Regions from separate parts of the Pseudoalteromonas sp. SD03 genome, predicted to be linked through region 1. Evidence: riboswitches for the same ligand, from Rfam matches in the RefSeq annotation. Region 1 holds a riboswitch; the other holds the start of a gene.
The links. A riboswitch is a leader RNA that binds a small molecule or an ion and turns the genes downstream of it on or off. The one in region 1 is predicted to bind lysine.

Region 1 (4,429 bases):
TGTTCTTCTTATGCATCATTAAAGCTGTGTGATATTAGTTCTGAATTTAACCCCGATAACAGTAAATTAGAATTACATATTAAAAATACAACAGGCGTGATCAGTTGCTGTATTTCTCATTCTCATGGTTTTGTAGGTGCAGCGTTAAATGTAGCATCAACTCAATTTGGCTTTGATATTGAAAAAATTAGTTTAAAGCGCCCTTTTAATAAACTCGCTAAACACTTTTACCACCCAGCCGAAGTGAGTTTAATAACCAATACAGATAACATAACAACTCAAGCACATCATTTTTTTAGGATTTGGACATTAAAAGAAGCGCTGGCTAAAGCCACCAGCCGCCCCATTGCTCAATTATTAAGCCCTAATGTGTTTAACGAACTTAATAACACTCAGCTTACAGCTTGTAGCAATACCGTGGTTGGAGCACATAACGACATGTTTGATATTAGCGTTGTGGCAAAAAAAAGCACCGACTGGCGGTGCTCAATAATAACTATTAACGATTTACGCAGCGCAATCACTTTCTAGTAATCGACTATGAATCGCTTGAACCACTGCATCAGACTCGCTTTGCTCAACTAAAAAGCACAAGTTATGTTTACTTGCACCATGGCAAATAAGTCTAATATTAAAATCACTTAATACTTTCATTAAATTCATTTCGTGCTGACGCAATACAATTTCAGACCCAATAAGTGCTACTAGGGTTAAATTGTTCTCAACCGATACATGGCAAAATTCAGCGAGTTTATCTAAGCACTCTTGATCTAGCTCTGGGCGTGATGCATTAGGCGCATTATCAAGGGTAATTGCTACACTAATTTCAGAGGTGGTAACCAAGTCTACCGAAATATTGCACTCACTTAAAATAGTAAATATACGGGCTAAAAAACCACTCGCTAATAACATTTCTGGGCTTTTAAGGGTTAATAATATTTGATTTTTACGTTGCGTTACCGCACGAATACCAGGTAGCTGCGATTTTTCACGTTCAATCCACGTACCGCCAAGTTCTGGTTCTGTGCTTGAGCCAACAAACACATTTATATGGCTGCGACTGGCAGGCAAAATTGTAGCTGGGTGCAGCACTTTAGCGCCAAAGGTCGCCATTTCTGCTGCTTCATCAAAACTTAAACGCGCAATAGGAGTGGCTTTTACACACAAACGAGGATCGGTGCTAAAAATACCCACTACGTCAGTCCAAATATGCACACTTTTAGCGTTAATAGCCTCAGCAAGCAGTGCAGCACTATAATCTGAGCCGCCTCGACCGAGCGTGGTCGTTAAATTGTTTGCATCGCTACCAATAAACCCTTGGGTCACAATAACGCTATCATCAAGCAGCGGAATTAAATGTGTTTTAGCGGCTTGCGCTGTGGCGGCCACATTTGGTGTTGCTTTACCAAATTGGCTATCGGTTTTAAGCACCTGGCGCACATCAAAACGAGTGGCTTTTAAACCCTTTAACCTTAGTACTTGAGTAAATAAGTAAGACGATAAACGCTCGCCAAAGCTAAGTAGCTCATCGAACTGCTGCTCAGTATTGAGTGTTTGTGCCGCCAACGTTTGAAATGCATCTAGCGTTTGATTAAACCCAATGGCTAAATCCTCATCTAACGACAGGTCATTTAAAATAGCCTGCTGAATCGCAAGGACACCATCAATATGCTGTTGGCGTTTAGCGGCTTCAATACCCGCTTTGCAAAGCTCCACTAAATGATTGGTCACTCCGGCACTGGCGCTTACTGCAACAATACGTACATTTTTATCGTTTACGATAATTTCGCTACAACGGCTCATCGCCTCAAAGTTAGCAACGCTGGTGCCACCAAATTTGGCAACAATGTAATCTGATTTTGTGCACTGTGAACTTTGTGGCACTGGTTGGGTAGTCATTTCGTCTCCTTTCGCGGCATCCAAACCGCAATAAAACAAGAAGAACTTGGCAGGAAATAAAGATAAGAAAAATCTACTGCCAGAAGCTCTCCACCTAAATTGGTGACAGTTTTGAGGATTCAGCCCCATAAACCGAAAAACAATGGTAACGACCCATTATTTTCCTCGGCGAGTACTTCCCTCCTTAATGATCGCAGGCTGTCGTTGCCTCACATTAAGTACCTAAGTATCGCACCTCTTCTGAATGTATTATTAACCTGTGGCTAATAAAACAAAACCGCACTAAGAGTGCGGCTTTGAAAGTTATCGTTTAGACGTCTAGCTGTCAAGTCGTTTTACTATAAAATCAAATAAAACTACCCATTAAGTAAGAGCCCGCATAACCAAAGGTGTAACACAGTAATAAATACAGCGATAAGCGAAGGTAACTTGCAAACGTCAGCTCTTTTACCTTACTCATGGCTATAATACCGGCCGCCGAGCCAATGATTAGCATAGAGCCACCTACACCGGTTGCATACGTAAACGACAACCAATGCTGTTGACTCATTACAATGTCGGCTTTTAATAACGCTGCCGTTAGTGGCACGTTATCAACACCTGCGGATAAAATACCCATTAAGTAGTTTGCGTACTCTGGCGCCATTACCGTATACAAATTAGTAAATTGGCTCAGTACCCCAACTTCTTTTAACGCACCAACAAGCAGTAACACACCCACGAAAAACAATAAGGTGTCGTACTCTATGTCGCGTATAAAATCGATCATATCTTTGTTGATGTCTTTTTTGCGCATTAAAAATTGCGCGACTAAAAACATAATAGATAAACCCAATAAAAAAGTAAGCAGAGGCGGTACACTGTATAAAACACTCAATGTAAGCGTAGCAATAACCGTAGTGAAGAAAATAACCGCAATGGTTATGTCGGTTTTTTCAATACGTTTAAATTTAGTTTTTTTAAACTCGAGTTGCTTATTCATGCCAATTGATAACAAAGTAGCCAGTAATAATACACTTAGTAACGCAGGCACAATTAACAGTAATAAATTGCTAATTGTTACTTTACCATCAAGGAAAATCATAAGTGTGGTTACATCACCCGTGATAAGTGATACACCACCGGAGTTTACAGCAAATACAATAAGCGTGGCGTACTTAACTAACTTTTTGGCTTCAAGTTTTAATGACATAATCACTGCCAGTGATATTAGCGTGGCCGTAACGTTGTCTGAAATAGATGAAAATAAAAACGCAAAACACCCCACCAAAAACATCAGCTTTCGCTCACTAATGCTGGTTGGCATAATCCGATTCACAACATTTTCGATAAGTCCTTTAGAGTTTAAATAGGCGACAAAGGTCATTGCGGCCATTAAAAACAGCCATAAAGAAGCAATTTCTAAAATATTGTGGTCTAGGAGGGTTTGAATCGTTTCGGGGCTTTGCCCATTAAGAGGAAAAATAAAGGAGATAATCCAGCAAAGTGTACCAAAAAATAACGTCGTTTTGGCTTTGTTAACGTGGATCACATCCTCAATAACGATAAGCAAGAATGCAATCGCTATCAGCGTCAGGATAATCGAGGAAACCATGATATTAAACAACCTTCGGGGTTAAGTAAAAATTGAAACCATGTAAAAAATATACCCACAAACTCTATGTGCCTATATTCGGCGCGGATACTATCACTAAGCGGGTGTAAAAACTATTATTAAATCGTCGCAAAAACGAATACCATATAAGTTCGAGAAATATAAAATAACGAATACTAGGAAGTTGCAACGCCTTATGATCCCAGCTAAAAAGCTACTTAATACCCTAAATGAACACTGGGGTGTATTAGAGCTATTATTTAAGCGCTTTAAAATGGCCGACTTTAGTATTAAAGATCTTCAAAATGCCATTAAGCAAAAGCAACCCACGTGGAATAATGAGCGTATTTATAAAGAAACCAACCGGTTATTAAATCAAGAAATTATTATTCCGCTGGCTAAATCGTCACAACTGGAAATTAACCGCGCCATTGCCGATTTTGCCACCTTTTTACTGCAAGAAGAACATTTAGGCTTAGCACAAGAAATAAGTGTATTGGTTGATGATTTGGCCCGTTTAGGTAATCGGCTATCTAATGCCGGTGAAATGGAAGATTTTGATGATTTACGCCGCTTTAGCCGTATTATGGATGATCGGGTGCGTAAAATAATCAAACTGTTTTTACACAACGAAAACGCCATTTTAAATATTGTTGAGCAAGCCAAATCTAATAATGCAGTGCAGTCGCTACAAAAACGCTATAAAGCCGTGATAGAAGCGTTTGATGAGTATATAGAACCCATGCTGGAAATGGTGGATATTAGAGGCGACTTTCATGCCTGTTTTACTTTAATTGAGCAACAAATTAGCACCCAAATAGAACATATTGAACGTTCAGGCAAAGCATACAACGATAAACGCATGCTTGAGCAATTGCGTACCCGCATTCTAGAAATGCACTTAGTTGGCCGGATAAGCTTACGTAAAAGTGCCGA
Region 2 (4,429 bases), 1.7 Mb from region 1:
CACTGCTGAGCAATCGCTTGTTCGTTGAGCCAACGTACCTGATTGAGACTTTCGGCCACAAAGGTACGCACGCCACGCGCAATAAAGTGCTTAATTTGTTTAGGGCTTTTTGCAGGCCCCGTGTTGAGCACGCGTTCACTGTTAATTCCTTGAGCAAGGACTTGCTCAAGCTCGCCTTTACTGGCGACATCAAAGTTAAAACCAGCGTTATTTAAGCGTTGGATCACGCTAGATAACGGGTTCGCTTTAACTGCATACCAGAGTTTTACCTCGGTTTGTGCCACTAAACGCGTTAAATGTGTGTTTAGTGAATCAAGATCATAAACAAAAAAGGGCGTATCAAGCTCAGTTGCTAGCTTATCAATAGCGGTTTTAACGGGCGTGCTCAAAAAGGTCATTAACGTAAAACCTCTTCAAGCAATAATGACGCATCACTTTGCTCGTCACGGTATTTAACAATTAACGCACACGACATGCTTAAGCCTTGCTCGCGCGCCCAATCGTTTGACGCAGGGCGAGATCCAGGGATCACAATCGCGTATTCAGGGATTGCTTCGCCTTTATCAAGCTGGCGCTCATTTACGCAGTCATAAACAGGGATGGTTGCAGATAAGCGAACACCTGGGGCAAGTACCGCGCCTTTTTTAACTACCACGCCTTCAACAATCACACAGCCTGCACCAATGAATGCATCGTCTTCTATGACCACAGGGCTGGCACCAATGGGCTCAAGTACTCCGCCTAATTGTACCGCTGCGCTTAAATGCACATTTTTACCTACTTGAGCACACGACCCTACGAGCGCGTGGCTATCTACCATAGTGCCCTCGTCAATAAATGCACCAATATTTACGTACGCAGGTGGCATAATAATAGTGCCTTTGGCAACATGTGCACCACGGCGCACACTTGAACCACCGGGTACCATGCGAACGCCTGCTGTGGCTTCAAAGCTTTGCGGCGCTAAGTTATGTTTATCAACAAAACCGCCAGCAAACTCGGTGTTTTGACCGTTTTTAAAGGCTTCTAAAATGCCTTGCTTTACTTCTACGTTAGCGTGCCATTGGCCGTTTTCGTCTTGTGTTGCTGCGCGAACCGCGCCCGTTTCTAAATTATTTAATAGTTCTAACCAGTTCATTATAAAAACCTGTATTTAATGCCAAGATAAAATGGTGTTGTTTGCCGATGAAATGTCATCTGTGTGTGTCAGCTCAAGGTGTGTTAAAGGTGGGCGTAAATACGGACTGCCAATACGCCCTTGTAAATGCATTAACACTTTGACTGGGATAGGGTTGGCTACTGAAAATAAGCTATTGATAGCACTAGACCACTGGACAAAAAGATTAGGGTGTTGGCCGCTTAAACTGCGCTTTACAAACTCATGGGTTTGCACTGGCCATGCATTGGCTGCAACCGACACTAAACCTTTTGCACCTGCTTGGGCAAAATAAGGCATGAGGGCATCGTCACCACTAAAAATGGCTAGTTCAGGCGCTGCTTGTCGATAGGCTTCAAATTGAGAGATAGAGCCACTGGCTTCTTTCAGTGCCCATAAATTTTTATGTTGTTTGAGGTTTTCAATGGTTGCAATGGGAATGCTAACCGCACTACGTCCTGGTACGTTATAAAGCATACAAGGATGAGAACTGGCATTGAGTAAGCTTTCAAACCAATGCGTTTGCCCCACTGCACCGGGTTTGGCATACAAAGGCGAGCCGAGTAAAAAACCATGGATAGGCAGCTGGTTGCAGTAATTAACCCATTCAAGCTGTTGCTTTAAGTTACTACCGCCTACCGCAACCATAAGGGGGACGCTCGGCTGTAATTGGCAGACATGCTCTACGATGGCTTGCTGTTCTTTGAGGGTAAGGGCTAACCCTTCGCCGGTGCTACCTAGCAGTAAAATGCCATTGTTAGCGGCTTCTTGTTCGGCCACCAAGGTGTCTAAGGTTGCGTAATCAACTAGGCCATTTTGATCAAATGGGGTGATCAGCGCAGTCCATAAATGGAAATTGTTAATATTGAAGTTGTTGATCATCTCTCACGAACTTATAGGGCATTCGTCGAGTTTTTGGCGGGTATTTAGGATGCCTGACTCTTTGAATGTGTTTATAATTCGAAGAGCGAATGGGCTTAAATAATAGGGCGCACGGCCTTATTATACTAAGACCAGAAGCTCTCCACCAAATATGTTATTGGTGACAGTCGCTAGGATTCAGCCTAGTCGCCCGAAGCAACCTTTCACAAAAAAGTGTTACCTCTCGGCGTTAATTCCCCTCACGTATGCTCAATGGAGTTTGCGCTCCTAACATACGCTACCTGAATAACGCACCTCTTCCAGCCCTTTGCACTTGCTATTGAAAAATCAATCAGCAAATACAATGTAATAGGGTAAGTGTGGCGATTAAACCACTTTAGCCGTCTAGGTGTCAAGTGACTAAATATAGATAGATTCATCCTGATTGACAGTTATTACGTATTAGCTGCTTTTCTCGTACACTAGTACTATTGTCGAAGTAAGGTATTAAGCAGATGGAAAAATTTAGTGATATTTATAAGCGAGCGGTAGAGCGAAAGGGCTCTGAAAAAATGCTTAAGTTGTTACTCGCAAAACCTTTATCAACAAAGCAACTCGTCACATTAAGTGATGATGATTGGCTAGAAGAATTTACTCGGAAAGTTTTTCAAAGTGGTTTTTATTGGTCGGTGATCAACAGTAAGTGGGCCGGATTTAGAGAGGTTTTCTGGGATTTCAATGTTGAAAAACTATTGATGATGCCACCGGATATGCTTGAGCAAAAAGCCAGTGATGAGCGGATTGTACGCAACTATAAAAAAGTAAAAACTATTACTGAAAATGCGTATATGATCCACGAAGTTGCAGAGCAATACGGCAGCTTTAGTGAGTTTATTGCTAACTGGCCAAGTGAAGATATTATTGGCTTGTGGGCGTATTTAAAAAAGCATGGTGCAAGGCTTGGTGGTAATACCGGCCCTTATGCGCTGCGCGCCTTAGGAAAAGATACTTTTTTACTTTCAAGAGACGTAGAAAGCTATTTGCGTGCCCATAAAATTATAGATGGCGGATTACAAACTAAAAAGTCACTAAGTGCGGCGCAGGCATTCTTTAATGAACTGCAGCAGCAAAGCGGCTTAAGCATGCAAGAGCTAAGCTTAATTGTCGCTTATGGTGTAGGTGACAATCGCGTAGGTATCAGCCAAAAACAATAGGATTAAACATGAAATTAGTGCCAAGGTATACCGACATTGGTGAGGGGTTTGCAATTAGCGATCATCCAGCCAAGGTGACAGCGCCACAGTTATTGTTATGGAATGAGCCCCTAGCTAAGCAATTTAATATACAGGTGAGTGCCGATTCTCGAGCAAATATATTTAGCGGTAATGAACCCCAAGCGATTTCTGCGGTGGCACTGGGATATTCTGGTCATCAGTTTGGTCACTTTTCACCGCGACTAGGGGATGGTAGGGCACATTTGCTCGGTGCGATTAGCGATGATAAAAATCAGCTTTGGGATCTGCAATTAAAAGGCGCTGGTGCTACGCCATTTTCGCGCGGAGGCGATGGCCGCTGTGCATTAGGTCCAGCTATTCGTGAGTACGTAATGAGCGAAGCTATGCACGCGCTTGGCATTCCAACAACGCGTTGTTTAGCCGTGGTTGGCAGTGGCGAAACCGTTTATCGCAACCCACCTCAACCAGGTGCTATTGTAACCCGACTCGCCAGCAGTCATATTCGGGTGGGCTCGTTTCAATATTTAGCCACTCAAGGTGACGTTACTAGCCTAAAAAACTTAGCCGACTTAGCCATTCAAAGACACTATCCCGAGATTAACAGCACTGGCGCTCAGCGTTATTTAGATTTTTTAGCCGCAGTGATAACCAATCAAGTTAACTTAGTCGTAAGTTGGATGAGGGTGGGGTTTATTCATGGGGTAATGAATACCGACAACACCTTAATTAGTGGTGAAACCATAGATTACGGTCCATGTGCCATGATGAACCAGTTTGATTTTGATACCGTGTTTAGCTCTATTGATAAACAAGGGCGTTATGCGTTTGGTAATCAGCCAAACATGGCAAGTTGGAACTGTGCCCGCTTAGCAGAGAGTCTAATAGCGCTGATCAGTGACGATGACGAGCAAGCGGTGGCAATGATGACGCCTTTAATTGAGGGCTTTTCAACGCAATTTAATCAGCAATTTAGCGCTATGTGGGCACAAAAGTTAGGGCTAACAATAGCTGATGATAAAGATAATGAGCTGGTGGGGGAGTTACTAGGGTTATTAAAACAACACCAGCTTGATTATACCAATACTTTTAATGCACTCACTGAGTCGTTAAATGGGCAAGCTGAAATACCATTAGCACTTACCTCTTGGGCACAGCAATGGCAAACACGAACTAATGA

Region 2: linked by a shared signal. The riboswitch ahead of dapA (4-hydroxy-tetrahydrodipicolinate synthase) and the one ahead of lysC (lysine-sensitive aspartokinase 3) in region 1 are both predicted to bind lysine.

The regions. Positions count from the first base shown of each region.
Region 1 is NZ_CP162514.1:2,059,390-2,063,818, forward strand. It holds gene ABZP26_RS09585 (4'-phosphopantetheinyl transferase superfamily protein) at 1-531, shown strand, start outside; gene lysC (lysine-sensitive aspartokinase 3) at 508-1,899, opposite strand; lysine riboswitch at 1,975-2,147, opposite strand; gene nhaD (sodium:proton antiporter NhaD) at 2,246-3,493, opposite strand; gene ABZP26_RS09600 (hypothetical protein) at 3,690-4,429, shown strand, end outside.
Region 2 is NZ_CP162514.1:199,852-204,280, forward strand. It holds gene ABZP26_RS00975 (PLP-dependent decarboxylase) at 1-398, opposite strand, end outside; gene ABZP26_RS00980 (2,3,4,5-tetrahydropyridine-2,6-dicarboxylate N-succinyltransferase) at 398-1,138, opposite strand; gene dapA (4-hydroxy-tetrahydrodipicolinate synthase) at 1,154-2,038, opposite strand; lysine riboswitch at 2,166-2,345, opposite strand; gene ABZP26_RS00990 (DNA-3-methyladenine glycosylase I) at 2,533-3,231, shown strand; gene ABZP26_RS00995 (YdiU family protein) at 3,240-4,429, shown strand, end outside.